DNA from 2 places in the Stenotrophomonas maltophilia group sp. vghtpe118 genome. Region 2 is predicted to be linked to the other one. Evidence: predicted binding sites of a transcription regulator. Region 2 holds the regulator's gene; the other holds the start of a gene.

Region 1 (14,925 bases), 1.8 Mb from region 2:
GCGCGAACGGGCGTCTTCACCGAAACGAATATCCTTGGCAGCCATTGCATTTACCTCATTGGTAGCGCCGGACGATGCCCGGCGGCTGGGAGTTTGGGATCAGGTTGAAACAGGTCGCGCCGGGGCTCAGCCGATGACGGCGAGCACGTCGTCTTCGCGCAGGACCTTGTATTCGACGCCTTCGCTCTTGTACGAGCTGCCGGCGTACTGGCCGTAGATGACCTTGTCGCCGACCTTCAGCGACGGCGCGCGCACGTTGCCGTTGTCCAGCGGCTTGCCGGGGCCGACGGCCACGACCTCACCCTTGGTGGACTTTTCCTTGGCCGAGTCGGGGATGACGATGCCACCGGCGGAGATTTCGTCGGCTTCGATCGGCTTGACCACAACGCGGTCGTGCAGCGGCTTGATGCTCATAGGAGACCTCTTAAGTGATTGATTGGTCTAAAAAAGTCCGGCGATGTTAGCACTCACCCCAGGCGAGTGCCAGAACCGCACGTGAAGAAACCCGACAACGTCGGGAGCAGGGCAGAGATGGAGCCCTGCCGCCCCCTTTCAAGGGCGGAATGAAAAAATTTTTTCGCCCGCACGCCTCGGCCAGGGCGTCGGTCCAGATCAATTTCGGTGACAAGCGTCGCACTGTCAGATATCTGACGTTCATTTACGACAAAGTGTCACTGGATCGGCCTTAGGCTCGGTCAGGCATTCCCAATCACAAGGAGTAGTCGATGCGATTGCTGTCCCCGCTTGCCGCCGCCTGCCTGCTGGCGCTGGCCGCTGCGCCGGTCCAGGCCGAGGTCTTCATCAATGAACTGCACTACGACGACAGCACCGCCGCCGGTGACGTCGGCGAAGCGATCGAGGTCGTAGCCACTGCCGGTGAGGACCTGTCCGGCTACCGCCTGTACCTCTACAACGGCAGCAACCCGTCGGCCGCCACCGTCTACGCCAACAATCCGGTCCCGGCCGGCACCGCCGCCGGCTGCGGCAGCGCCACCATCGCCGTGGTCAACTATCCGACCAACGGCCTCCAGAATGGTCCGAACGACGGCATCGCCCTGGTCGATGCCAGCGGCAAGGTGGTCCAGTTCCTCAGCTACGAGGGCGCCATCACCGCCTCCGGTGGCCCTGCCGCGGGCATGACCAGCCAGAACATCCCGGTGGCCGAAAGCAACAGCACCGCGCCGGGCACCTCGCTGCAGCTGACCGGCAGCGGCAGCCAGTACGCCCACTTCACCTGGGCCGAATCGGCCGGCCAGACGTTCGGCAGCTGCAACAACGGCCAGACCTTCAGCGGCGGCGGCACGCCAGGCCCCAACACGCCGCCGTCAGTCTCCACCACCACCCCGGCGCAGGGCAGCAGCACCTTCCCGGCTGCCGCCGACCTGGAAGTGGTGTTCAGCGAGACGGTGAACCTGGCCAGTGGCGCCTTCGCCCTGAGCTGCGGCACCTCCGGCACCGTGCCGCTGACCTTCCCGGCCAGCGGCCGCAGCGTGAAGCTGTCCACCAACACCGCGCTGGTGGCCGGTGAAGCCTGCCGCTTCGACATCCGCGCTGCGCGCATCACCGACCTGCAGGGCGCGCATCCGGCCGCCGACAGCCGCATCGCCTTCACCGTGGCCAGCACCGGCGGCAATCCGGACCCAGGCAACCCGGGCGTGCCGGCCGGCTACTACTCCAGGGTCAACACCAGCAGCCCCAGCCAGCTGCGCTGCTCGCTGCACGCCACCATCAAGGGCCATACCGCCTACCCGTACAGCGGCTCGGGCACCAGCACCTGGACCATCCTGGAAATCGCCGACGAGGATCCGAACAATCCGAACCGCATCCTCGATGCCTACCGCAACCGCAGCTACGCCAAGGTCAGTGATCGTGCGGGCACCGGCAGCGGCCTGACCTACAACCGCGAGCACACTTGGCCGAACTCGCTGGGCTTTGCCACCACCACCGGTGACAAGGGCCTGCCCTACGCGCCGTACACCGACACCCACATGCTGTACCTGACCGACGCGCAGTGGAACGCCGACCGTGGCAACAAGCCGTTCGCCAAGTGCGATGCCAGCTGCGGCGAGCGTGCCACCGAAGCCAACAATGGGCAGGGCGGCGGCAGCGGTGGCTACCCGGGCAATTCCAACTGGGTGCGCACGCCGGACGGCAACACCGGCACCTTCGAGGTGTGGGGCAAGCGCAAGGGCGACATGGCGCGTGCGGTGATGTACATGGCGATCCGCTATGAGGGCGGCAAGGATGCGGCCACCGGCCAGTCCGAGCCGGACCTGGAGCTGACCGACGACCGCAGCAAGATCGTCAAGACCAGCAGTTCGCCGGCCTACATGGGCCTGCTGTCGACGCTGATCGACTGGCACCTGTCCGATCCGCCGGATGATGCCGAGCGTGCCCGCAATGACGTGGTCTACAGCTTCCAGGGCAATCGCAACCCGTTCATCGACCACCCCGAGTGGGCGACCCCGGCCCTGTTCACCTCGGCCAAGCCAGCCACCTGCCAGCTGGCCAACTGACCGCGCAACGCAGCGGTCCACTGCCGCCGCCGGGCCCTGACCCGGCGGCGGCCCTATACTCGGCGGTCATGCCGATCGTCGATCCCGTCCTGCTGCTGTTGACCACCTGCCCGGACCGGGCCAGTGCAGAGCGCATTGCGCACGCGCTGGTCGGCGAGCGCCTGGCCGCGTGCGTGACCCGCCTTGATGGCGCGCAGTCCACCTACCGCTGGCAGGGCGAGGTGACCACCGATGCCGAGCTGCAGCTGCTGGTAAAGACCACCGCGAGCCGCATCGATGACGCAATCGCCCGGATCGTCGAACTGCATCCGTATGAACTCCCGGAGTGCATCGCGGTCGAAACCCGGGCCGGCCTGCCGGCGTATCTGGACTGGATCCGGGCACAGACCCGGGAGGACACTGATTGAAGACTCTGTTTGCGCGTGGCGCTGCCTTGTGCGCCCTGTTGTGGCTCTCGCTGCCCGCCTTGGCCCTGGATGAGAAGGACCTGCTGCCGGTGGACCAGGCGTTCGCGCTGACCGCCACGGCCCCCGAACGGGGCCAGGTGCAACTGCAGTTCAAGATCGCACCGGGCTACTACCTGTATCGCCACCGCACCAGCGTCAAGGCGGATCCGGCATTCAATGCCGGCACGCTGCAGATGCCCAAGGGTGACAGGCACCACGATGATTTCTTCGGCGAGGTCGAAACCTATCGGGAGCGCCTGCAGGCCACCCTGCCCGGCACGCCGACGGACGCCGCCGGCACCATCAGCCTGGAAGTCCGCTACCAGGGCTGCGCCGATGCCGGCGTCTGCTACCCGCCGCAGAAGCGCGTGGTGCAGGTCACCCTGCCGGGTGCCGGTGCGGCGGCCGCGGTGCCTGCCGCGCGTACCGGTGCCGCCAGTCCGTTCAACAACCCGCTGGCCGGTGCCGGCAACAGCGGTGGCCTGCGCCTGCCGGGCGCGGCCAACAACAGCCAGGCGCTGCCGCTGCCGTCGGAACAGGCGTTCGGCTTCGATGCCATCGCCAGCGACGGCAACACCCTGCTGCTGCGCTTCAGCCCGGCACCCGGCTACTACCTGTACCGCGACCGCACTTCGCTGAAGCTGGAAGGCAGCGCCGGCGTGCTCGCCGACAAGCCGCGCTGGCCGGCCGCGCAGTCGCATCGCGACGAGCACTTCGGCGATGTCTCGGTGTACTTCAACCAGGTGGAAGTGCCGCTGCCGCTGCGCCGCACTGTTACTGATGCGGTCGACAGCACCCTGGTGGTGACCTTCCAGGGCTGCCAGACCGATGGTATCTGCTACCCGCCGATGACCCGTCGGGTGAAGCTGTCGATTCCGGCCGGCAAGCTCACCGCCGGCACCGGCCAGGCGCCAGTGCGCGAGGAAGCCGTCAATGCGCTGCACGCTGCCGGTGCGCCGCGTGAATCCGCCAATGGCGTACCGCTGCGCCTGCTGCCGACCGTACCCAACGACGGCAACGCCACTCCCGCCGCCACGGGCGGCCAGGGCGCAGGCAACGCGTTCGCCACCGACGCGCGTGGTGACAATGCGCTTCGCACGCGTCCGCCGGCGACCACCCCGAACCCGGACCGTTCGTTCGTCTGGGTGCTGCTGCTGGCGCTGGCCGGTGGACTGGTGCTGAACCTGATGCCCTGCGTGCTGCCGATCCTGTCGCTGAAGGTGCTGAGCCTGGCGCAGAGCGGCGAAAGCCCGCAGCGCGCCCGCAGCCACGCGCTCTGGTACACGTTGGGCGTGCTGGTCGCGTTCGCCGTGATCGGCGCATTGATGGTCAGCCTGCGCGCGATCGGCAACGCCGTCGGCATCGGCTTCCAGTTGCAGCACCCGGGCGTGGTGGCGGCACTGGCCTACATCATGTTCGCGGTGGGCCTGAGCCTGTCCGGCGTGTTCACCCTCGGCGGCGGCATCGGCAACCTTGGCCAGTCGCTGGCCAGCCGCAGCGGCCCGGCCGGTGACTTCTTCACCGGTGCGCTGGCCTGCGTGGTCGGCAGTGCCTGCGTCGGCCCGTTCATGGGCGGTGCGATCGCCTACGCCTTCATTGCCCCGCCGCTGAAGGCGATGACCGTGTTCCTGTTCCTCGGCCTGGGCCTGGCGCTGCCGTTCCTGCTGATCGGCTTCGTGCCAGCGCTGGCACGCCGCCTGCCCAAGCCCGGCCCGTGGATGGAAACGCTCAAGCACGTGCTGGCCTTCCCGATGTACGCCACTGCGCTGTGGCTGCTGTGGGTGCTGGGCAAGCAGCGCGGCGTGGACGGCATGGCGCTGGTGCTGGGTGGCCTGCTGCTGTTCGCGTTCGGCCTGTGGCTGTTTGAACGCAACCGCTGGACCGGCTCGCGTGCGGGGACCCTGCTCGGCGTGCTGCTGGCGATCGGTGCACTGGTTCCGGCCTGGGGCGTGACCCAGCTGGCACCGCCGGCGAGGGCCGCACAGGCCGCCAGCGACAACGTGGTCGAGTATTCGCCGCAGCTGCTGGACCGCCTGCGCGCCGACAACCGCGTGGTGTTCGTCAACATGACCGCCGACTGGTGCGTGAGCTGCAAGGCCAACGAACGTGCGGTGCTGTCACGGCCGGAGTTCAAGGAACTGCTCAAGCGCACCAATGCGGTGTACATGCGCGGTGACTACACCAACGTCGACCCGCAGATCACCACGTTCCTGGAAGAGCACAAGGCGGTGGGCGTACCGCTGTACGTGGTGTACGGCCCCGGCGCGCCGCCGACCGTGCTGCCGACCCTGCTGACCCAGGCGGTGGTCGAGGAAGCGCTGCTGCGCACCGCACGATGAAGTGGCAACGGCCAGCGCTGCTGTGGACAGCGGTGCTGGCCGCCGGCCTCGGCCTGTGGGCCGGGCACCGCCTGGCCCCCGGCCCATCATCACCTGCCGTGCCAGCGACGGCTTCCAGGGCGACGGCCATGAAGCCCACGCTGCAGGTGGGCGATCAGTTGCCCGCGCTGACACTGCCGGACCTGGCGGGACAGCCATTGGTCCTGCGCGATCGCTTTGCCGGCCGGCCGCTGCTGATCAACGTCTGGGCCAGCTGGTGTGCGCCCTGCGTGGAAGAGATGCCCGAACTGGCGCGCTTCGCCGATGCCCAGGGCGACAACGGTGTGCAGGTGCTGGGTCTGGCGCTGGACACGACGGACGACGTGCGCGGTTTCCTGCAGCAGGTGCCGGTGGACTACCCGATCGTGATCGAGACACCGGGCCCGCGCGATGCCAGCGTGCAGCTCGGCAACGCGCAAGGCCTGCTGCCCTACAGCGTGTTGTTCGATGCGCAGGGGCGAATGGTAAAAGCGAAGCTGGGACCGTTCGCCCACGGCGAGATCGACAGCTGGGTGAAGTGAGGGTGTTTTTTGCAGGGCTTGCAGCCCTGCACCCGGCTCAGTGCAACGCCAACAGCCAAAGCGGGCATTCCGCGGGTTGGCGGGGCGATGTCGGAGTGGGGGGACGCTGCATGTACGTCCCCGTAAGCTTGGCAGCCGCTTGCTCGTGTGCGCTGTCCTGCGCACACGTCAAGACCGGGGTTGGGCGTCCTGCCCAACCCGCCCGAGGCATGCCTCGGGCCCATGCGGCTGACACCCCGCACTCCGACACCGCCCCACCTCTGACAGATCTTCGCGGCTGTTGGTAGGTGTCGACCTTGGTCGACACATCTGTCAGATATCGATATTCAGAACGGAATCAGACCCCGTGCCGACCAACGGTCGGCACCCACCAAAGCAGAACGCCGTTCCGACAGATCGCAGGAAACTGTCGAAGGCGGGGTGGCTCCGGTTGAGGGGGTGTCCGCGGCATGGATGCCGTGACCAAGGCTACAGGGACGTACTTGCGCCGTCCCCCGCAACCGCCCCCCCCCGCCTCCTCACAGGAAACCCGCTGTTGCTTCGGCTGTTGCTTCTGAGGTTGCCGGCCAGCGGCCGGCACTACCGCGGGTGCCGGGTGCCGCCCGGCCGGTACCTCCAGCTTGACCGCAGCCGGGGCGCCACGGAGAATTACGCGACTAATTCTCATTTGCTGTTGCGCAGGATGCGGGCGGCAGCCTCCCGGGCCCCTCTCCTTCGATGTTCAAGAACGTCCTGTTCCAACTGCATTGGCTGCTGGGCATTACCGCCGGTGCCGTCCTGGCCGTGATGGGCCTCAGCGGCGCCGTGCTGTCCTTCGAGGACGAGCTGCTGCGCGCCGCCAATCCCGGCTTTGCCGAGATCGCCGAGCACCATGCCGACGGACAGCATCCCCTTGCACTCAGTGAACTGGTGCCGCTGCTCCAGGCCGGCAGCGAACGCCCCCTGCAACGCCTGCGTATCGATGCCACCGGACAGCGGCCGTCGGTCGCGCGCTTTGCCGGCGGCAAGGACCACTGGGTGTACTTCGACCCGTACAGCGGTGAGCGCTTCAGCGCCCTGCGCGGCCAGGCGTTCTTCGACTTCGTCGAGGACCTGCATCGCCACCTTGCCGCGGGCGAACGCGGCAAGTGGATCACCGGCAGCTGTGCCATCGCCCTGCTGTTCTTCACCCTGTCCGGCCTCTACCTGCGCTGGCCACGACGCTGGTGGCACTGGCGCAGCTGGCTGGCAGTGGAGTGGAAACGCAGCGGGCGCGGCTTCCTGTGGAGCCTGCACTCGGTAGTCGGCACCTGGGTGCTGCTGATCTACCTGATGAGTGCGCTGACCGGCCTGTGGTGGTCGTTCGACGGGTATCGCAGTGCGGCCAGCACGCTGCTGGGCGTCCCACCGGCGGCCAAGCACCAGGTTGCCACCGATGCGTCGCTGGACCTGCACCGCATTGAAGCCACGCTGTACGCGCTGCCGGGCGTGCGCGCCGGCTTCATTGACCTGCGCCTGCCGGAGAAGCCCGGGCAGGCGCTGAACGTGCGGGTGATGGCCGGTGATCCGTCGCAGCGCGGCGGCCACCACGATCGTGCGCATGACCTGCTGCAGCTCGATCCGGCCAGCGGTGCGGTTCTCGATGCCCGCCCGTACGCACGCCAGGGCGCGGGCGGACAGCTGGCCACCAGCGTGTTCGCGCTGCATTCGGGCAGCTACTTCGGTGTACCCGGGCGCGTGGTGGTGATGCTCAGCAGCCTGGGCATGAGCCTGTTCTTCATCACCGGCTGGATGCTGTACCTGGACCGCCGCCGCAGCCAGCGTGCCGCGCGCGGGCTGCGCCAGGCGCTACCGATGCCGGCCAGCGACGCCGGCAACGCAGCGTGGCTGGTGGTGCATGCCAGCCAGAGCGGACTGGGCGAACAGCTGGCGTGGCGCGCGGCGGCCCAGCTGCAGGCGGCCGGCCATGCGGTGCAGGTGCTGCCGCTGGCGCGCATCGATGCCGCGCTCCTGCTGCGTGCATCGAGCGCGCTGTTCGTGCTGAGCACCTTCGGCGACGGCGAGCCGCCCGATGCCGCCCGGCGCGCAGCGCGGCAGTTGCTTGCACAAGCGCTGGACCTTTCGGGCCTGCAGTTCGGCCTGCTCGCGCTGGGTGACCGCCAGTACCCGCACTACTGCGGCTTCGGCCGCCGGGTCGATGGCTGGTTGATCGGAAACGGCGCGCGTGCACTGTTCGAGCGCGTCGACGTCGATGCCGCCTCGGTCCCGGCGCTGCGCCGGTGGCAGCAGGAGCTGGGTGCGCTCACCGGCATCGTCACCGATGACAGCGTGCTGCCTGCGGCTACGCAGATGCATGAGTGGCGCCTGCTCGGCCGCGACCGCCTCAACCCTGGCAGCGTCGGCGGAGCCATCTGGCGTATCCGTCTTGCCGCACCGGCCGACGTGCAGTGGCAGGCGGGTGACATCCTGCACATCGCGCCCCGCCACAATGCCCAGCACGCCGGTGCCGTGTTGAAGGCGCATGGGCTGGATCCGCTGCAGCCCCTGCTGGTCGATGGCCATCCGCGCACGCTGCTGGCGCTGGCCAGTGAACGCGAGCTGCCCGAGGCCGATGCTGCGCTGGCGGTGCAGGATGCCTGCCTGTGGCTGGCCGGGCTGCCGCTGCTGCCCAGCCGCGAGTATTCGATCGCCTCCTGCACGGATGATGGCGTGGTGGAGCTGGTGGTGCGGCTGGTGCATGACGCCTCCGGTCGAGCCGGGCTGGGCTCGGGCTGGCTGTCGTTGCATGCGCCGATCGGTGCCGGCATCGTCGCCCGCGTGCATCGCAACCCCGGTTTCCATCGTGTCATTGGCGCGCCGATGGTGCTGATCGGCAACGGCACCGGCATCGCCGGCCTGCGCAGCCTGTTGCGCGAAGCCGCCCGTGCAGGCGAACACGGGCACTGGCTGTTGTTCGGCGAACGCCAGCGTGCACACGATTTCCTGTTCGCCGACGAGATCGAAGCGTGGCAGGCCGATGGCCATCTCGCCCGGGTGGACCTGGCGTTCTCGCGCGATGGCGACGGCGGTTATGTGCAGGATCGCCTGCAGGCGGCCACCGGAACGCTGCGCGACTGGATACAGCGCGGTGCGGTGATCCATGTCTGTGGGTCGTTGCAGGGCATGGCCGAGGGCGTGGACCAGGTGCTGCGAACCGCGCTGGGTGATGAAGCGGTGGAAACGCTGCTGGAAAACGGGCGCTACCGCCGCGACGTGTATTGATTCCTGCCGCCGAACGCTGGTGTGAGCCGAGCATGGGCTCGGCTCTACAGTGTTCCTGCAGCCGATGTAGCGCCGAGCCTACGCTCGGCTGACCAGGCCGCCGCGGCGCGCGCCTGCGGCATCGACTGCAACCGGAACGCGCCCACCGCGTCGGCCAGGGCACGCACCTGGACCTGCATCTGCGCCGTGGAGGCACCGGCCTCTTCCACCAGGCTGGCGTTGCGTTGGGTACTGGCTTCCATCTGCACGATGGTCTGGTTCACCTGTGCGATGCCGGCATGCTGGTCCTGCGACGCACTGCGGATACCCGCCAGCAGCTCGGCCAGCTGCTGCACGCTGCCGACGATCTCGCCCATCGTGATGCCGGCCTGTTCGGCCTGCTGGTTGCCCTGTCCCACACGCGCCACCGAATCCTCGATCAGGCCCTTGATCTGCTTGGCCGCCTCTGCGCTGCGTTGTGCAAGCAGGCGCACTTCCGCGGCCACCACGGCGAAACTGCGGCCCTGCTCACCGGCACGCGCCGCTTCCACCGCAGCATTCAGCGCCAGGATGTTGGTCTGGAAGGCGATGCCGTCGATCAGCTGGGTGATGTCGCCGATGCGGCGTGATGCCTCGCTGATGCCCTGCATGGTCGCCACCACCTGACCGACAGCCTCGCCGCCGCGCTGCGCCACCGCAGCCGCACCCTTGACCAGCGCGTCGGCACGGCCTGCGGCATCAGCATTGCGACCGACCGTATCGGTCAGTTCGTGCATGGAAGCGGCGGTCTCTTCCAGGTTCGCGGCCTGCTGCTCGGTGCGCTGTGACAGATCTTGATGACCGGCAACGATCTCGCCAACGCCGGTATCGATACTGGAGGTGGCGTGCTGGATGCGGGTGACGATGCGGCCCAGCTGAGCGACCGTCGCGTTGGCATCATCGCGCATGCGCGCGAACACGCCCTGCAGCTCACCCTCCATGCGCACACTGAGGTCACCACGGGCCAGCGCGGCCAGCAATGCCTGCAGGTCGCCGAGGTTGGTTTCAAACGTCGCCAGCAGGCGGTTGATGCTGGTCGACAACGTGCGCACGAAGCCCTGCTTGCCCTCCAGCGCGATGCGACCGTGCAGGTCGCCGTGTGCTGCAGCATCGACCAGCGCAGCGACCTCGGTTTCCAGCAGGGTCTCCAGCGCACGACTGCGCCATTCCACCGCTACGCCGAGGAATTGCCCTTCATCGATGACGGGGTTGGCAATCAGCTGGTAACGCGTGCCAGCATGGCCGATCTCGCGCTCTTCGCGCTGGCGCACGCCGGCCAGGCTGGCCAACGCCGGATGCAGGCGTACCGCGTCGCTGCCCACCAGCGCTTCGTTCCGCAGGTCAAGCAGCTGCAGCAGTGCCGGGTTGGCGTAGGCGACCTGCCCTTCCGCATCGATCACCATCAAACCGGTCTGCGCACTGTCCAATGCCTGGCGCACCCGGGTGTTGCCGCGCGCCACGGCACGCTCGGTCTCGATACGCGCGCGCAGGCGCTGCTGCATGTCGACCAGGCGCTGCGCCAGCTGGCCGATCTCGTCGTTGGCGTTGTAGACGCGCAGGGTGGTGTCCAGGCGGTCGTCGGCGATGTCGCTGGCGAAGTGCAGGGTGTCCTGGATCGGCTGGCGCACTGCACGCAGCACCAGCACGAGGCTGGTGATCAGCACACCGGCGACCAGCAGCACGGTCAATGCAAACAGCACGCTCATCGTGCGCGCACCAGCCTGCTGGCGGGCCTGGGCACGGGCCAGTGCCGCGGCTTGTGCCTGCTGGAATGCGGCCAGCGCAGGCGCTACGCCCGCAGCGGTATCCAGCAGCGACTGCGCTTCCACATCCAGGCCGACACGGGCAGCGGTATACCCCAGCAATGCGGTCTGATACGCCTCCATTCCGGTGCGCAGGGTGCCCTGCGCATCCGCGGGCAGGCCCGCCAGCGCGAGATCGAACGGCAGCTTTTCTTCGCTGGCGCGGTCGGCGTGGGTGGAATCACCGTCGAGCAGCAGCAGTGCCTCCTGCCGCCGCATCTTCTGCAGGGACAACGCCAGCGCATCCCGCTGCTGCGCATCCACCTGCCCCTGCAGCGTGTCTGCAGCCTGTTGCAGCTGCGCGGCGAGGCCGGCCTCACCACGGCCCATCTCGTCGACCCGTTCGAACAGGGCGGCAACACCCTGCGAGAACGCGCCTGCAGCTTCGGTCAGCGCCTGCAGGGCCTTGCGCCGGCCTGCATCCATCGGCATCGTGCGCAGCGCCCGCAGATCGTCCTGCAGCGCCTTTTGCGTGGCAAGCAGCTGCGCGCGGTCGGCATCATCGAAACTGCGTGCATACTGGATCTGCAGGCGGCGCGCTTCGGCCACCCGCGTGGCCAGGCGCGCGGCGAGGTCACTGCCGCGCTGGTAGCTGGCCTGGCTGCGCGCAGCCTGCGTGCTGGCATGCCCGGTCCAGGCGTAGACGGCTGCGATTGCGACCAGTCCCAGGCCACAGACCCACAAGGTCGCCTTGAGCTTGTTGGCTACGCTCAGCCGATGCGGTTGCAGCCACAGCAGCAGGCCGGAGGACGCCGGGCGCAGCGCCGCAAGCTGCGTGCGCAGGGACCGGAGGTGGGGGACAACGGCCGACATGACAGGCTCCAGGTAGAGGGACGCACCTGTATCGGCCGTATGCGAAGAAACTTTAGGTCCAATCTTCTTCCTCGCGGATCCGATCTCGCTTCTTGTACCGGCAACAAGCGACGATGCGATGACAGAGAACATCTCCATTTCTCATCTCCTGAGAATCCCGACTGATAGAACTACGTTTCACACAATTACCTCGGAGCAACTGCAGCCATGCTCATCAGCACGGTACTGAGTCAGATTCAGACGCTTGGCATCCCTGTCGGGATCGGTACTGTCATAGTGGTCCTCGCAACCATCGTGCGCTGGTTCTTCGGACCTCCTATGGACAGCTTCCACCGCTGGAGAGAGTCAAAGCATCGGGATCGCGAGTACTTGCTGAAGATCGCGGATCATTCAGAGGATGATCTGGAAGCAAGCTGGGTAAAGGAGTCCACATTGCAGGAGGCATTTCGAGGGCGCTATGGCCTCCTGGTCGGGCGCGAGGAGCGCCGGGCCTACTTCAGCCTCATGCGCTGCTACTCGCCAAGCATCAAATGGCGCCATATCAGGGGCATAAGTACACTGGCACGGCGCAGCATGGATGGCACCAGCATTGAATTTCACATGCCCAAGCGAGAGCGCCGCTGGCGATACGCTGCCGGTGCTACTGGCATGATCTTCTATCTGTTCGGCAGCATGCTTTGGGTTGAAGGCCTGCTTTCCGCCATGCATGGCTCTTGGGCGGGAATCGTTCTGGGGGTTCCGGTCGCAGTACTTGGCGCTTTCACAACGCGCGTATCCCTGTTCCCTCTGCAGAGCTACGATGCAATTGGGAAAGTTATCCAGCCTAACGAGCGTAATGAGTTTCTTTTGATCCCAATCCCCGAGGCAAAAAACCAGAGCCCCTCCTCTCTCAAGCCGGCATCAATTGACGCTATGCCGCGCCGCCGCGCTTGACCTCAACCCCGGTTGGGGGAGCACAGTGGACGTTCCTCCCCGCCCGGTGCCGCCATGACGACGCTCGATGTCCCCCGCTACCTGCAGCGCCTGCAGCTGGATGCACCGCCACCGCGGACGCTGGCCGGCCTGACCCTGCTGCAGCAGCGCCACAACGCAGTGCTGCCGTTCGAGACCCTCAGCTGCCTGCTGCGCGATGCGGTACCGATCGACCTGGACAGCGTGCAGCGCAAGCTGCTGGACGAGCGCCGTGGCGGGTACTGCTTCGAACTCAATGGGGGCCTGCTGTCGCTGCTGCAGGCGCTGGGCTTCGATGCGCAGCCATTGACCGCGCGCGTGCTGCTGGCTGCCCAGGACGGCGAACTGACCGCACGGACCCACCTGCTGCTGCGCGTGCAGGTGGACGGCGATGACTGGCTGGTGGATGCCGGTTTCGGCAGCCTGACCCCGACCGTGCCGCTGCGGCTGCATGATCCGCAGCCGCAGGCCACGCCGCACGAACGCTATCTGCTGCAGCGGCTGCCTGGCGAGGGGGATTTCGTGCTGTACGCCGAATCCGGTGACGGCTGGCGGGCGATGTACCGTTTCGACCTGCACGTGCCCGCACCGATCGACAACGTGGTGGGCAACTGGTACGTGTGCACCCATCCCGACTCCAGCTTCCCTGGCCAACTGCGCGCGTCGCTGACCGGGCCGGACTGGCGACGCACCATCGGCAGCGGCAACTACACCGAGTACCGCCCCGGCCAGGCACCGGACAAGCGTCCGCTGCACGATGTTGCCGACGTGCGCGACGTGCTGCAGCAACGCTTCGGCATGCAGTTGCCCGAAGACCCGCGGCTCGATCCGGCGATCAACGACTGGCTGCAGCGCTCACGCGCCGCGACCTTGTAGAGCCGAGCCCATGCCCGGCTGAGCTTGGGCGGCTGGGTCAACAGCAGCCGAGCATGGGCTCGGCTCTACGGAACCGTGCGCGCCTGCAACGCAATCCGGTTGCCTTCACTTTCGCAGATCTCGGCCACGCTCCAGGCTCACCTCCAAGTCCATGCCCACACCTGCGGCCTCGTCGGCAAACGGAAGGTAGGCCATCCTGCAGTCGTGCAGCATGACACTCCTTGCAGGGCAGCGCTGGCATGCTGGGTGCCCCTTTCCTCGCGGAGTCCTGCATGTCCCTGGCCGATCACCAAAGTGCGCTGGCACCGCAGGGCTTCCTGCGCGTGGCGATCAACCTGGGCAACCCGGTGCTGGCGCAGGGCGATGCGCACTCGCCGCGCGGACCGTCGGTGGAGCTGGCCGCGATATTGGCGCAGCGCCTGGGTGTGCAGGCACGCTTCACCTGTCACGATGCCGCAGCCTCGGTGGTCGCTGCGGCAGGCGAAGACGGCTGGGATCTGGCCTTCCTGGCCATCGATCCGGCACGTGCCGACCGCATCGCCTTCAGTGCTCCGTACGTGGAGATCGAAGGCACCTATCTGGTGCGCGAGGACAGTCCCGCGCAGCAGGTGACCGACCTCGACCGCGAGGGGCTGCGCATCGCGGTGGGCCGCGGTGCAGCCTACGATCTGTTTCTCAGCCGCGAACTGCGCCACGCCACGATCGAACGGGCCGAGACGTCGGCGGCTGCGATCACCCTGTTCGATCTGCAGCGCCTGGATGCCGCCGCCGGCGTGCGCCAGCCGCTGCAAGCATGGGCGCGGGCGCATCCCGGCCACCGCGTGCTGGCTGACCGTTTCACCGCGATCCAGCAGGCGGTGGCGGCGCCGGCATCCCGCCCCGCCGACGCGCTGCAGGCGCTGTTCGAAGAAGTGGAGGCGATCAAGGCCGGCTCGCTGCTGGAGGAGGCATTCGCGCGCGCCGGGCAGGCGGTCACGCTGGTGCGATGAGTGTAGCGTCCGCCATGTGCCGCACGTGTTCGGCAGCCTGCGCGTGCAGCCAGTCGCGGAAGGCAAGAAAGCCGCGGTGGCGGGCCGAACGCTGCGGGTAGACCAGCCAATGCGGCCAGGCGGTTTTCAGGCGCAGGTTGGACAGCGCAACCAGTTGGCCGGAATCCAGCAACAAGCGCGCCCGCGTCACCCGCCCCAGCGCCACGCCCACCCCGTCCAGCGCCGCACGGTGGTGTGCCTCCGAATCATCCAGCACCGCTACGAAGCGCGACGGCGGGGTCTGCCCGCTCAACGCGAACCAGGCCCCCCACGCGCCATCGGGGTCCCCCAGCAGTGGCCACTGGTTCAGTGGCACCCGGTCGATCCCTCCCATGC
Region 2 (14,925 bases):
GCGCGGAAGGCCACGTGGCCGTCGTTGTCCACGCGCTGCAGTTCGTGCAGGCGGAAGCGCACCAGCACCCGTTCGAGCTGGGCGAAGCACAGCAGGTGATCGGCCTGCTCGGCGGCGCGGTTGGAAGCTTCCTGCGGGCTGCCATCGAGCAGCAGGTAGTCCTCGTCTTCGTCGAGGTCGAGCAGCGCAGTGGGGAACGAACGGTCGCGGCCGTCGATGTGCGCGTTGATCAATGATCGCTGGTCGATCAGCGAGCGCAGCAGCTGGCGCAGCTGACGCGGATTGCGGACCAGGAAGCGCTCGTCAGCGGCGTCGGCCGCGTGGACATCATGCACTGCAGTGTCGTTGCCGTCGGACATGGAATCTACGGTCAGGGGCGGGCGCCAGCACGCATTGGCGCGAGGCTCGATGGGGATATCGGCCTCTGCACCGGATTATGAAGTGGGATTTGCATCACTTTCCACGCGTAAGGGGTCAGATCCCTTTCTGCGGGAAAGGGATCTGACCCCGTGGTTCTGTCAGAACTCCTGCCAGTCGCCGTCGGCGGCCAGTACCGGCTGCGCCGTCGAGCTGCGCAGGGGGCGCGCGGAAGCCGGCTTTGCCGAAGGCGCGGCGGCTGCGACCTGGCGCGGTACCGGCGCCGCCAGCGGGCGTGCCGGAATGGCCGTCGTGCCGTGCGATGCCAGCCGGAAGCGGGCCACGGCTTCACCCAGCTGCACGGCCTGGTCCTCCATCGCACGCGCGGCAGCAGTGGCTTCCTCCACCAGCGCGGCGTTCTGCTGGGTGGTCTCGTCCATCTGCACCACGGTCTGGTTGACCTGCTCGATGCCCGCGCTCTGTTCCTGCGAGGCAGCGGAGATCTCGGCCATGATGTCGGTCACGCGCTGCACCGAGGCGACGATCTCGCCCATGGTGCTGCCGGCCTGGTGGACCAGGCTGGAGCCCTCGGCAACCTTGCCGACCGAGTCGTCGATCAGGCCCTTGATCTCCTTGGCGGCAGCGGCCGAGCGCTGGGCGAGGGTGCGCACTTCGCTGGCGACCACGGCGAATCCGCGACCCTGTTCACCGGCACGCGCGGCTTCCACGGCGGCGTTCAGCGCCAGGATGTTGGTCTGGAAGGCGATGCCGTCGATGACCGAGATGATCTCGGCGATCTTCTTCGACGAGGCTTCGATGGCGGACATGGTGGTGACCACCTGGCCGACCACTTCACCGCCCTGCGAGGCGACACCGTGCGCGCCGATGGCGAGCTGGTTGGCCTGGCGGGCGTGTTCGGCGTTCTGGCGCACGGTGGAGGTCAGTTCCTCCATCGAGGCTGCGGTTTCTTCCAGGTTGGCGGCCTGCTGCTCGGTCCGGCGCGACAGGTCGCTGTTGCCCGAGGCGATCTCGCCGGCGGCCAGGGTGATGCTGGAGGCGCTGGCCTGGATCTGGCCGACGATCTGGGTCAGCTGCGCGACCGTGGTGTTGGCATCATCACGCATGCGGGCGAACACGCCATTGAACTGGCCTTCCATGCGCGCGGTCAGGTCGCCGGTGGCGATCGACTGCAGCAGCTGCGAGAGCTGGCCGAGGTTGCCGTCAGCCACCTGCATCATGGTGTTGAGGTGCTCGATCATCAGCTTGAAGTCGTGCTGGAACCGCTGTGCGTCGCCGCGCTGGCTGAAGTCACCGGCGGCGGCCGCCGCAGCCAGGTGCTGGATCTGCGAATTGATGGCCAGCAGGCTGGCCTTGGCCGCGTCCATGGATTCGTGCAGGATCGCGCGGCTGCCGGGCAGGCGGCGTGCATCCGGGCTCAGATTGCCGATGGCGTACTGGTTGAGTACTTCAATGGCATCGACGATCGCATCGAGGTGCTCGAAGATCACCGTGTTGATGCCGTTGGCCAGCTGGCCGTAGACACCCGGGAAATCTTCCGGGATGCGATGGCTGATGTCCGGGCCAGCGTGCATCTGTGCCATCAGCTGTGTCTGCTCGCTGAAGCGTCGCAGCATCGCCGTCATCTCGGCGGTGGCAGCGAGCATCCTGCCGGCTTCATCGTTGCTGGTGGCCTGGGTGCTGACGCTGAGATCACCGCGGGCAACGGCCTGGATGGCATGCACGGCCTTGCCGAGTGGGCCGGTCACTGCACGCGAGATGACGATGGCCAGCGCGGCAGCGACCAGCGACAGCAGCACGATGCAGCCGATGATGGCAATCATGCTGGTGCGGTGGGTGGCGTTGGCGTCGGCGATCTTGCGGTCCATCTGGCCGGCGATGTGGGTGCCCAGTGCCTTCATCGCAGCGAACAGGTCGCGACGCGCCGGGCGTGACTGTTCGTCGGAGATCTGCCGCGCCAGGACGCCGTCACCGGCGGTCACGGCGTCGCGCATCGCCTTGTTGGCGGCGAAGTAGCGGTCGAGCTGTGCGCTGGCTGCGCGATACAGTTCACGCTCCTTGTCCAGCGCCGGCAGCGCCGCGTACGCCGCCAGTTCGTCATGCACGGCCTTGGCGGTGTCGTTCATGCGCTTGTTGTAGTCGGCCACCTTTTCCGGCTGGTCGAGCATGCTCAGCTGGGCCAGTTCGTAGGTGCGGAACTCGCCGAGCTGCGAGCGGGCCTCGCCCAGGTGCTGGACCGAGGGGATATCGTTGCCAGCCATGTCGCGCAACTGCGCGTTGGCCTCGCTCAGGCGCACCAGTGCGAAGGCGCCGAGGATCAGGGTCATCAAGGTGGTGAGGGTGAACCCCACGGCCAGCTTGCGGGCGATGGGCAGATCTTGGAACCACTTCATGCAGGGTGCTCCAGGTGGGCAGAGTGCCGGCGTCTGTGCGCCGGTTTGGGGGTGGTTGCAGAGCGAACGGGGGTGCCCGGTGGGGTTCGGTGACGACCGTCAAAGCGAAATAACGGCGCCGTCCGCGCGGACTTTATGGACGCAGATCACATTCGGTTGCGTAGGGATGACGGCACGAAAGTGCTGGTCTGGCGGGGCTTGCGCTCGGATGACGTGGTTGCGCGCGAAACCATCGCCTCGACGGAGTTCACAGAAGGGATGGGGTCAGATCCCTTTTCCCTGAAAAGGGATCTGACCCCGGCTGGAATGGAGCACACAAACAAAAACCGCCGTCCCGAAGGGCGGCGGTCCATGACCCGCATGCGGCGTGGATCAGGCGGCCTGCGGCATCCGCAGTGAGCGCACCAGTCCGCCGATGTCAACGATCAACGCGACGCGGCCGTCGCCAAGGATGGTGGCACCGGACACCCCGCCGATACGGCGGTAGTTGTTCTCGATGTTCTTCACCACCACCTGCTGCTGGCCGACCAGTTCGTCCACTTCCAGCGCGATTTTCTGGCCATCGCCTTCCACCACCACCACCAGCGATTCGCTGCCCGGTGCGCGGTTGCCGTAGCCGTAGTACTCGCTCAACGACAGGATCGGCAGGTACTCGCCTCGCACGCGCAGCACGCGGCCTTCGCCGGCCATGCTGCGGATATCCTCGGGCTGCGGCTGCAATGCCTCAAGCACGTAGGCAAGCGGCAGGATCAGGGTTTCGCCGGCCACGGCCACCGTCATGCCATCGAGGATGGCCAGGGTCAGCGGCAGGCGGATCAGCGTGCGGGTGCCGGTACCGAGGCTGCTTTCGATCTGCACCTCGCCGCCTAGTGCCTGGATGTTGCGGCGGACCACGTCCATGCCGACGCCGCGCCCGGACAGGTCGGTGACCGCATCGGCGGTGGAGAAGCCAGGCTGGAAGATCAGGTCCCAGACCTGCGAATCGGTCGGGTTGTCCGGCACGGCCAGGCCGCGTTCGTGGGCCTTGGCGAGGATCTTGGCGCGGTCCAGGCCACGGCCATCGTCGCTGACTTCGATGACGATATGGCCGCCTTGATGCGAGGCCGCCAGCGTGATCGTGCCGGTCTCATCCTTGCCTGCACCGCGACGTACGTCGGGCATTTCCAGGCCGTGGTCGATCGAGTTGCGCACCAGGTGCACCAGCGGATCGGCGATCTTTTCGATCAGGCCCTTGTCCAGTTCGGTGCCTTCGCCGACGGTGCGCAGGCGCACCTGCTTGCCGAGGCGGCTGGACAGGTCGCGGACCAGGCGCGGGAAGCGGCGGAACACCGCATCAACCGGCAGCATGCGCACGCCGATCACCGCTTCCTGCAGGTCGCGGGTGTTGCGTTCAAGCTGGTCCAGCCCGGCGAACAGGCTCTCGGCGTGGACCGGGTCCAGCGCATGCGAGACCTGCTTGAGCATGGCCTGGGTGATGACCAGCTCGCCGACCAGGTTGATCAGCGCATCGACCTTGTCGACGCTGACGCGGATCGAGGTTTCCGCTTCCTGGCTGGCACCACCGCTGGCGGCAGGCGCGGCAGGTGCAGACGCTGCCGCTGCGACCGGAGCGGGAGCCGCGGCGGCCGGCGCCTGCGTGGCCAGGCTCGGCGGCGCGGCGGGACGGATGTCCAGCTCGCAATCGTCCAGCACCCAGGCGAAGGTATCTTCGATCTTGCTGCGCGGCACCTTGCCGACCAGGCCCAGATCCCACGCAAGATGGGCTTCGAGCGGATCAAGCTGGGCGAAGCCCGGCAGGCGTTCCATGCGCGCAGCGACCTGCAGCGAACCGAGGTGTTCCAGTTCGCGGATGATGCGCAATGGATCGTTGCCGCTCATGAACAGCGACGGCGCCGGGGTGAAGCCGATCTGCCAGGCTTCCGGCGTATCGTCCACCTTGGCTGCCGCGGCCGCCGGGGCGCTCGCTGCGGCCTGGCCGGAAAGAACCGCTTCCAGGCGCGCTTTCACCGCAGCGACTGCGGCGGGATCTGCGGCTTGGCCGTGTTCGGCTTCGCGCAGCAGGGCGCGCAGCACGTCCACCGAGGACAGCATGGCGTCGACGGCGTGGCCTTCCAGGACCCGCTTGCCGGCGCGCAGCTCATCGAGCAGCGTTTCCAGCACGTGGGTCAGGCCGGCGATCGCGTCGAAGCCGAAGGTGCCGGCGCCGCCCTTGATCGAGTGGGCGGCGCGGAACACCGAATTGATGATCTCCGCGTCCTGCTGCCCCGATTCCAGGGCCAGCAGGCCAGCCTCCATCGCATCGAGGCCTTCGCGGCTCTCCTCGAAGAAGGTGGCGTGGAAGCGTTGCAGGTCCATGCTCATGGCAGTGGTGATCCGGAAGCGAGGAGGGGGAGCGGTGCCGGGCGATCAGCCCAGCACTTTCTGCACGGTGGCGACCAGCTGTTCGGGATTGAACGGCTTGACCAGCCAGCCGGTGGCACCGGCGGCCTTGCCTTCGGACTTCTTGTCGGCGGCCGATTCGGTGGTCAGCATCAGCAGCGGGGTGAACTTGTAGTCCGGCAGCTGGCGCAGTTCGCGGATCAGCGCGATGCCGTCCATGTTCGGCATGTTGACGTCGGTCACCACCGCATTGAAGCGCTGGCCCTTGGCGCGACCGAGCGCGACCGCGCCGTCTTCAGCTTCTTCGACGGCAAAACCGGCCGAGGTGAGGGCGAAGGACACCATCTGGCGCATCGACGCCGAATCGTCCACCACCAAGATACGTGCGCTCATGCAGCGTTCTCCACAGATTTCAGGTTGTCATGGGTTACGTCCAGGCCCAGGGCCTGGGTGACGCCCAGCAGGCGCGCGGCGTCACTGAAGGTTGCAGTGCAACCGTGGAAGCCGGTGCCCAGGCCTGCCTCGCGGCGGGCCTGCACGAACGCACACAGCACCTGCACGGCGGCCGTGTGGATGCGGGCGACCTGGCTGGCATCCAGGGTCAGCTCGCCAGCCTGCTCCACGAGGGGGGCGAGGCGGTTCTTGAGCTCGGTAGTGCTCTCGATGCCGAGATCCCCACCCAGTTCGACAGTGCTCATCGTTGCTCCGGACAAACGGTTCCGTGATCCATAACGGCACCCCGGTGGGGTTCTTTAGAAGAATCGACGCGGTACGTCGATGCGGTCGCTGTCCAAAAGGGGACGGAGGGGATCAAGTCGCAAGCGAGCTGGCTCTACTGCAGTCCCCTCGGCAACGGTGACCGCGCAGTGGGGACGTAAGGTGTTGATCCAACGGATCAACTCCTTGCGTCCCCGACAGGCACCGCTTCGGTGCAAAGCACCGAGCCACTTGCGACTTAATCCCCTCCGTCCCCTTTTTCTTGGCGGCTCAGCTCAACAGCCGGGTGGCGTCGAGCAGGATCATCGGCCGCTGGCTGACCCGGGCCACGCCGCGGAACAGGTCGTTTGAGATCTGGCAGATGCGCGCGGTATCGGGCGGTTCGATCTGCGAATCGGTGAGGTTGGCGACATCTTCGACCGCTGACACGCGCAGGCCGATGGTCTCGCCGTCCTCCTCCAGGACCACGATGCGGGTCTGCGCGTCGTCCTCGGCGGCGGCCGCGCCCAAGTGCAGGCCCAGGTCCATCACCGGGACCACCTGGCCGCGCAGGTTCATGATGCCGAGCATGGCCGCTGCAGTGCCACGCAGCGGCAGCAGGGGCACCGGCAGCACCACTTCCTGCACCTTCAGCAGTTCCAGCGCATAGGCCTGGGTGCCGCAGCGAAGGCGCAGCCAGCGCGAAGTGCGTTCGCCGGCGCGTCGGTTCTGCGGGTGCGGGCTGCGGGCCGGTTGGTGGGCCTGCGCCTGCAGCTCCTGCCAGGTGCCGGGACGGTTGCCTGCCGGGGCATCGACGGCGACGCGCGGCGGCGGAGTGGCGGTGCGCGCCGCCGGGGCCGGAGCTGCAGGTGCAACCGTGGGGGCGACCGGTGCTGCGACCACGGCGGGCGGTGGCGTGGCTACGTCTTCGCCACCCGCGGCCGCCTCGAACGCGGCCTGCAGGCCGGGGCTGTCGGTGTGGGCGAGGCGATGGCTGTCCGCCGGATCGGTTTCGTAGATCACCTCGTCCGGCAGGTCGTCCCAGGTAGGTTCCGGACCGGCGTTTGCAACGACGGCGGGTGCCGGCGCGGTTTCGTGGATGACCTCCTCAGGCAGGTCATCCCAGGTCGGCTCGCGTCCGGAAACCGCTTCTCCCGCCGGACCCGGCCCAGCGCTAGCGGAGGCGGCAGCGCTCTCGAAGGCCGCTTCCAGCACCGCGTCGTCCGGGCTTGGTGCGGCGGCGACGGATTCTGTTTCGTAGATCACCTCGGCGGGCAGGTCATCCCAGGTGGGTTCGCGCGTGGGTGGTGCGGCGCTCTCGAAGGCGGCTTCCAGCGCAGCGCTGTCCCCGCTGGGCGTGGCGGCGATGGTTTCGGTTTCGTAGATCACGTCGGCCGGCAGGTCGTCCCAGGTCGGTTCGCGTTCGGCGACTGCTTCGATCGCCGGGCCTGGCCCGGCGCCTGCGGGCGGCAGAACGGCAGGCGGCGGCGCGACCATCGCCTCCCCCAGCAGTTCGTCCAGGTAGTCGTCGAGGATGCCGGTACTGTTCATGCGGCCTGCTCCAGGGCGCGGGCATCCTCGCCGAGGATCCAGTTCAAGGCGCGCCGGTAGGCGGCCAGGCCACGGCCCGGGTAGTCCTCGCCAGCGCTCGGCAGGGTCAGCCCGGCGGCGTTGCTGATGCGGGTATCGATCGGAATGGCGTCTTCCCACACGCGGTTGCCGTGGCGATCCTGCATGGTGCGCAGCGATTCGTTGCCGGCGCGGGTGCGGCGGTCGAACAGGGTCGGCAGGATCGAGATCGGCAGCGGGCGGCGGCGCGAACGCTCGACCATCTCGCCGGTGCGGACCATGCCATCCAGGCCGTGCAGTGCCAGGGGCTCGGCCTGGGTCGGGATGATCAGGCGATCGGCGGCAGCCAGTGCGTTGATCATCAGCAGGCCGAGGGTGGGTGCGCAGTCCAGCAGGATGTAGTCGTGCTGGCCCTGGTGGCGCGCCAGCGCGTTCTGCAGGGCCAGGCCGAGGCCGGGCTGGTTGGCGCTGCGGCGTTCCAGCGTGGCCAGCGCCGACTGTGCGCAGACGTAGTCCAGGCCATGGATGTTGCTGGCATGGCAGAGGCCGGACAGGTCCGCTGGCGGTGTGCCGAACAGCTCCAGCACGCCGGCCGGCGGCGGGTCCACCGGCACGCCGAAGGCGCGGCTGAGCGAGGCATGCGGATCGAGGTCGATCAGCAGCACGCGATGGCCGAGTGCGGCCAGGCCGCGGCCGAGGGCGAGGGTGGTGGTGGTCTTGCCGACTCCGCCCTTCTGGTTGGCGACTGCCCAGATGCGCATCGGATTACTCCTTCATTGCCGGGGGAACGGCGGCGCCGACGCGGCTGCCAGCCGGCACCGGCGGCAACTTCACCGGTGCGATGGGGGAGGTGGGGGCGCTGGCCGGAGTTGCGGCGGCCTGTTCGGTGACGGTGCTGTCGGTGGCGCCGGTGGCTGCGTTCAGGCGCTGGCCGAGCGGATCCACCGAGTGCGACGTGTCGGCCAGGATGATGACCATCACCCGGCGGTTGCGGTTGCGGCCCTGCGCGCTGTCGTTCTCTTCGCGCGGGCGGAACTGGCCATAGCCGACCATCGCCAGCCGCGACGGCTGCACGCCCTGGTCGGCGAACAGGTGCACCACGCTGGCGGCGCGCCCGGCCGACAGTTCCCAGTTCGACGGGAAAGTGGCGGTGGCGATGGGCACGTTGTCGGTGTGGCCTTCCACGCGCACGCTGTTGGGCACGTCGCGCAGCACCTCGGCCAGGCTGGCCAGGGTCTGCCGCGCATGCACGTCCAGCGCGGCCGAGCCGGTGGGGAACAGGATGTCGCTGTTGATCTCGACTTCGATCCACAGTTCGGTGCGGCGCACGCTGATCATGCCGCGGTCGATCAGCGGTGCGAGCGCGGCGGTGAGGCGGTCGGCGATGCTGTTGAGCTGTCGCTCGGCACGGGCGATCTGCTCCTGGTTGTGCACTGACACCGGCATGCGCATCTGCGAGGCCATCGACGGCAGCAGGGTCGGGTCGTGCGAGGGCGCCGGCGCGGAGGGACCGATCTTGGTGCCGGACTTGATCACCGAGGGGCTGTCCCAGCCGCCGCCCTGCACCTGCTTGTTGCCCACCTGCACCGGGTTGATGGTGCGCGGTGCGCCACCGAAGGCATCGGTCAGCGCGTCGGCCATGATCCGGTACTTGCCCTCGTTCACCGAGGAGATCGCATACATGACCACGAAGAAGGCGAGCAGCAGCGTCATCAGGTCGGCATAGGGGATCGCCCATGCTTCGTGGTTGGCGTGCTCTTCGTGGTGCTTGCGGCGGGCCATGTCAGTGCAGGAAGCCGGAGAGGTTGGTTTCGATGTTGCGCGGGTTCTCGCCCTGGGCGATCGAGATCAGGCCTTCGATGACCATCTCGCGGTCGCGCGTGTTGTGCGAGATCACACTCTTGAGCTTGGCGGCGATCGGCAGGAACAGCAGGTTGGCCGAAGCGATGCCGTAGATGGTGGCGGTGAACGCGGCGGCGATGCCGTGGCCGAGCTTGCTCGGGTCGGCCAGGTTCTTCATCACTGCGATCAGGCCCAGCACGGCACCGATGATGCCCAGCGTCGGTGCATAGATGCCCATTGCTTCGAACACCTTGGCGCCGGCCTGGTCCTGGTGCTCCTGGCTGCCCAGTTCGATTTCCAGCATGTGCCGCATCGATTCGGGCTCGACGCCGTCCACCAGCAGCTGCAGGCCCTTGCGCAGGAACGGGTCCTGCTGTGCTTCCACCTGCGATTCCAGGCCCAGCAGGCCCTGGCGGCGGGCGATGTTGCTCCACTCGACGATCTGCTGGATCAGCTCGCGGCGGTCGCTGTGCGGTGGACGCACGACCCAGCGCACGATGCTGAACGCATGCTTGAACACCGCCGGCGAGGTGTGCAGCAGGATCGCAGCGACGGTGCCGACGATGACGATCACGAACGCCGCAGGCGACCACAGCGACGCCAGGCCGGCGCCCTTGAGGATGCTGCCGCCGACCAGCGAGGCCAGGGCGAGAAAGAGTCCAATGAGGCTGAGTCTATCCATGGATCCGGTATCGGCTTGTATGAATGGGACTTGAGACACCGGTAGATCGCGTAACGACGGTAGTCACAGTTTTCGGGGCGCCGGGACTGGCCCGGCGGGCGTCAGCGCAGGCCGTCCACATCCAGGATCAGCGCCATGCGACCATCGCCGATCAGGGTTGCACCGGCGTAACCGCGCAGGCCGCGCAGGGCCTTCGGCAATGGCTTGATGACCACTTCCTCGCGCCCGCGGACCTGGTCCACGACCAGGCCGAAGCGCGCTTCGCCGGCCTGCAGCACCACGATGGTCAGCAGGGTCGAGGCGGCCGGCGTCACATCCAGCCACTGGCGCAGATCGACCAGTGGCAGCGTGTGCGAACGGCGGTCGAGCACGGCGCGGCCATCGAACCAGCCCAGCGAGGTGCGCGGCGCGTGCAGCACTTCCATCACGCGCGCCAGCGGCAGCGCATAGACATCCTCGCCGGCCTGCACCAGCAGGGTCGGCAGGATCGCCAGGGTGAGCGGCACGCGGATCAGGAAGCGGCTGCCACGGCCCAGCTCGGACTGGATCTGGATCTGGCCACTCAGTTCGCGGATGCGCGACTGCACCACATCCATGCCAACGCCACGGCCGGAGATATCCGTGACCTGCTGCTTGGTCGAGAAGCCGGGCAGGAACACCAGGTGCAGGCACTCCTCGCTGCTCAGCCGCGCGGCAGCTTCCGGATCGATCAGGCCCTTCTCACGCGCCTTCGCGCGCAGCTTCTCCGGATCGATGCCGGCACCGTCGTCCTGCACTTCAATGCTGACGTAGTCGCCTTCCTGCTGGGCCGACAGGCGTACATGGCCCATCCGCGGCTTGCCCTGTGCTTCGCGCAGGTCGGGCATTTCCACGCCATGGTCGATGGCGTTGCGGACCAGGTGCACCAGCGGGTCGGCCAGCGCTTCGACCAGGTTGCGGTCGAGCTCGGTCTCGGCACCGATCAGCTCCAGGTCCACTTCCTTCTTCAGCGAGCGGGCAACGTCTCGGGCGACCTTGGGGAAGCGCGAGAAGACCTTGCCCACCGGCTGCATGCGGGTACGCATCACCGCCGACTGCAGGCGCGCGGTGGCGATGTCCAGGGTCGACACGGCGCGGTCCAGTTCCTCGTCGCGCAGGCGCGCACGCAGGGTCTTGAGCCGGTTGCGCGACAGCACCAGTTCGCCGATCAGATTGACGATCGCGTCCAGGCGCTTGGTGTCCACGCGCACGGTATGTTCGGCTTCGGCCAGCGGCTTGGCGGCCGGCTTGGTCGCCGCTGCAGTTGCCGGTGCGGCCGGTGCGGCCAGTGGGCGTGGTGCCGCGATCGGTGCGGGCGCTACCGCAGCGATGGGCTTGGCGCCGGGTGCGGCGCCACCGTGCAGCTGGTCGAGCAGGGCTTCGAACTCGTCTTCGCTGATCAGGCCGTCGTCAGCCTTCTTTGCCGGCGCGACTGCAGTCGGTGCGTTGCCGCCGTGCAGCTGGTCGAGCAGGGCCTCGAACTCGTCGTCGGTGATCAGGTCGCTGCCACCCGCAGCGGGAGCTGCTGCGGCGGCGGGTGCAGCCACGGCACCGCCATGCATGTCGAACTGGGCGATCAGCTCCGGCGGCGCATAGCCCGGCTCGGTGCCGGAGGAAACTGCATCCAGCATCGCTTGCAGGTAGTCCAGCGATTGCTGGGCGGCATCGAAGTGATGGGCCTGCAGTACGGCCTGGCCCGCGCGCGCGATGCCCAGCGCTTCTTCGGCGGCGTGGCACAACTCGACCATGGCGGTGACGCCGAGGAAGCCGGCGCCGCCCTTGAGCGTGTGGTAGCCCCGGAACACCGCGTTGAGCTGCTCGGTGTCCTGTGGTGCCTGCTCCAGCGACACCAGCTGTTCGCCCAGGCGATCCAGGATTTCCTGCGCCTCGATGATGAAATCGGCAGTGATGTCGTCGGATACCGCGCTCATGCTTACAGCCCCAGGTCCGACAGCAGGTCGTCGGCGTCGTTCTGCGAGACCGCGTGGCGGTCCAGTCCCTTCAGTGCCGGCCCGGCCAGTTCCGGATCGGTGCGATGCTGTTCCGGCGGCAGGCCGAGCGCGCCGAAGCCCTCGTGCACGCGGCGGACGATGCCGACCACGCGACGGATGATCTGCCCGGTCAGGTCCTGGTAGCTCTGGGTCAGGGCGATCTCGGTGAGGTTGTGGCGGATGCGCTCGAGCTGTGCATCCTGGCCGGGCTGCAGGCCTTCGGCGCGCAGCTGTTCGGTCAGGCTGCGGCATTCCTCGGCCAGGTCCAGGGTGCGGTGCGTCGCCTGTTCGGTCATCGCCACCACGTGGTCCAGGCGTGCGCAGGCATCGTCCAGTTCGCCGGCCTCGCTGGGCACGGTCGGCAGTTCACCCAGGGCCTGCCCGAGCTCGCGGGCCAGCCGCGAGAGGCCGCTCATCATCGGCTGCGTGCGCAGCGCGACCAGTCCGTCGATGCGTTGCCGCCAGGCGGTTTCGTCACCGGACTCCAGTGCGTCCAGTGCTTCCTGCAGGCGCAGGGCGAGGGCATTCTTGTCGACCGTGGTGTCCATCAGGCGCTGGCCGCCAGGCGTTCGAAGATCTTGCCGAGCTTCTCTTCCAGCGTCTGCGCGGTGAACGGCTTGATGATGTAGCCGTTCACCCCGTTCTGGGCCGCTTCGATGATCTGCTCGCGCTTGGCTTCGGCGGTGACCATCAGCACCGGCAGGGTCTTCAGCTTGGCGTCGGCACGGATCGCCTTGAGCAGCTCGATGCCGGTCATGACCGGCATGTTCCAGTCGGTGACCACGAAATCGAACGGCTGGCTCTGCAGCAGCGACAGCGCGGCATGCCCGTCCTCGGCTTCGGCGGTGTTGGTGAAGCCCAGATCGCCCAGCAGGTTCTTGACGATGCGACGCATGGTCGAGAAGTCGTCCACGATCAGGATGCGCATGTTCTTGTTCAAAGCAGAGTTCCTTTGTTGTTCATTCCGGGCGGCCGGGGGCAGCTGCCTCGGGGATGTTCATTCTTCGAGGCCGGCGTCGACGGCCTCGAATACCTTCAGCCGGCCGCGCAGGCGCAGCACCGCCTGGCCGTGGATCTGGCAGACCCGCGACTCGCTCACGCCGAGCACCGCGCCGATCTCCTTCAGATTGAGTTCCTGCTCGTAGTAGAGCGAGAGCACCAGCTGTTCGCGCTCGGGCAGATGGCCGATGGCCTTGCCCAGCTCGCGGCCGAACTCGCTGCGCTCCAGCACCTGCTGCGGGGTCGGGCCACCCTGGGCGACCGTGTCCAGCTCGCCCTGGTCCTCGATGCGCGACTCCAGGCTCAGCACCTGGCCACGCGCAGCGTCTTCCATCAGGCGCAGGTACTCGGGCAGTGGCATCTCCATCGCGGCGGCCACTTCGGTGGCGCTGGCGGCGCGGCCGCTGCTCTGTTCCAGGCGGCGGATGGTGGCCGCAGCATCGCGTGCACGGCGGTGCACCGAGCGCGGCACCCAGTCGCCACGGCGGATCTCGTCGATCATCGAGCCACGGATACGGATCGAGGCATAGGTCTCGAACGAGGCGCCCTGGTCGGCGTCGTAGCTGCGCGAAGCCTCGATCAGGCCCATCATGCCCGCCTGGATCAGGTCGTCGACTTCGACGCTGGCCGGCAGGCGCGCGGCCAGATGGTGGGCGATGCGCCGCACCAGGTCCGAGTGCTGGGCGATGACGTCGTTGGCCGCCGAGCGCTGGACTTCCCTGTACTGGGCCGCGCCTTTCATGCCGCCACCCCGCGCTGCTTGAGGATGCGTTCGAGGAAGAACTCGACGCCGCCGCGTGGTTCGGTGGGCGCCTGCCAGCGGGCCGTGCGGCGCGCGATCTCGGTGATGGCCAGTGCGGACGGGCTGGACGGGTAGGCCTTCACCACCGGCTGCTGGCGCTGCACCGACAGGCGCAGCCAGTCATCCTGCGGCACGCAGCCCAGATAGTTCAGCGAGACATCGGCGAGGAACTTCTCGCAGACGCGGGTCAGCTTCTCGTACAGTACGCGGCCCTCGTTGGGGTCGCGCACCATGTTGGCCACCACCTGGACGCGGTCCACGCCACGTTCGCGCGAGAGCACCTTGATCAGCGCGTAGGCGTCGGTGATTGAAGCCGGCTCGTCACAGACCACCACCACGGTGTCCTGCGCGGCCTGGCAGAAGGTCAGCACGCCGTCGGTGATGCCTGCGGCGGTGTCCACCACCATGATGTCCAGCTCGCGTTCCAGCTCGGAGAACACGTTGACCAGGCCGACGTGCTCGGCCGGGGCCAGCTCGGCCATGTGCCGGCGGCCGGACGCGGCCGGGACCACCAGCACGCCGTTCGGGCCTTCGACGATGACGTCGTCCAGCGAGCAGCGGCCGGCAACCAGGTCGGCCAGCGTATAGGTGGGGTTCAAGCCCAGGATCACGTCGATGTTGGCCAGGCCGAGGTCGGCGTCCAGCAGCAGCGTGCGCTTGCCCATGCCGGCCAGCGCCACGGCCAGGTTGGCCGACACGTTGGTCTTGCCCACGCCGCCCTTGCCGCCGGTCACGGCGATGGTGCGCACAGGGCCGAGCGGCTCGCTGCGGGTGGCCGACAGCGGGAAGGTCTTGGTCAGCTTGGCGTACTCACGCGACGGCATGGTTCAACTCCGGGTTGCAGGGCATATCGGCCGCTCGGCGCAAATCTTCAAGGCGAAGTACGAGATTGGCCGCACTGGCCCGGTGCAGGTCGTCCGGAACGTCCTGGCCGTCGGTCACCCAGGTGATCGGCAGGGCGTGGTCCACGGCCACCGACAGGGCGTTGCCGAAGCGGCCGGTTTCGTCCAGCTTGCTCAGCACAAGGCCCTGCAGGTTGGCGGCACCGAAGCGGCGGACCACCTCGTCCATGTCGCCGAAGCTGGTGTTGGCCGGCAGCACCAGCAGGGTGCGCACCTGGCGCGCGGCGCGCAGCCACTGCAGCTGGGCGGCCAGCGCGCGGTCGCGCGGGCCCAGTCC

What was found. Region 2 encodes FliA, which starts transcription of late flagellar genes. Its sites were predicted from a motif close to TAAAGTTTNNCNNNCNNNGGCCGATAA; they were not measured.
Region 1: ACUDTM_RS10525 (methyl-accepting chemotaxis protein) is a predicted target of FliA. The motif match lies at 11,763-11,789, and genes of this name have one in related genera.

The regions. Positions count from the first base shown of each region.
Region 1 covers NZ_CP199672.1:2,291,038-2,305,962, forward strand. Annotated here, with positions in the region: gene groL (chaperonin GroEL) at 1-45, opposite strand, end outside; gene ACUDTM_RS10495 (co-chaperone GroES) at 127-414, opposite strand; gene ACUDTM_RS10500 (endonuclease) at 726-2,516, shown strand; gene cutA (divalent-cation tolerance protein CutA) at 2,585-2,923, shown strand; gene ACUDTM_RS10510 (protein-disulfide reductase DsbD family protein) at 2,920-5,301, shown strand; gene ACUDTM_RS10515 (TlpA family protein disulfide reductase) at 5,298-5,861, shown strand; gene ACUDTM_RS10520 (PepSY domain-containing protein) at 6,579-9,101, shown strand; gene ACUDTM_RS10525 (methyl-accepting chemotaxis protein) at 9,146-11,734, opposite strand; gene ACUDTM_RS10530 (hypothetical protein) at 11,942-12,667, shown strand; gene ACUDTM_RS10535 (arylamine N-acetyltransferase family protein) at 12,722-13,561, shown strand; gene ACUDTM_RS10540 (ABC transporter substrate-binding protein) at 13,834-14,550, shown strand; gene ACUDTM_RS10545 (LysR substrate-binding domain-containing protein) at 14,534-14,925, opposite strand, start outside.
Region 2 covers NZ_CP199672.1:455,826-470,750, forward strand. Annotated here, with positions in the region: gene ACUDTM_RS02165 (flagellar brake protein) at 1-359, opposite strand, end outside; gene ACUDTM_RS02170 (methyl-accepting chemotaxis protein) at 519-2,768, opposite strand; gene ACUDTM_RS02175 (chemotaxis protein CheA) at 3,141-5,129, opposite strand; gene ACUDTM_RS02180 (response regulator) at 5,175-5,540, opposite strand; gene ACUDTM_RS02185 (STAS domain-containing protein) at 5,537-5,845, opposite strand; gene ACUDTM_RS02190 (chemotaxis protein CheW) at 6,135-7,394, opposite strand; gene ACUDTM_RS02195 (ParA family protein) at 7,391-8,173, opposite strand; gene motD (flagellar motor protein MotD) at 8,178-9,194, opposite strand; gene ACUDTM_RS02205 (flagellar motor protein) at 9,196-9,936, opposite strand; gene ACUDTM_RS02210 (chemotaxis protein CheA) at 10,038-11,885, opposite strand; gene ACUDTM_RS02215 (protein phosphatase CheZ) at 11,888-12,493, opposite strand; gene cheY (chemotaxis response regulator CheY) at 12,493-12,885, opposite strand; gene ACUDTM_RS02225 (RNA polymerase sigma factor FliA) at 12,943-13,686, opposite strand; gene ACUDTM_RS02230 (MinD/ParA family ATP-binding protein) at 13,683-14,570, opposite strand; gene flhF (flagellar biosynthesis protein FlhF) at 14,557-14,925, opposite strand, start outside.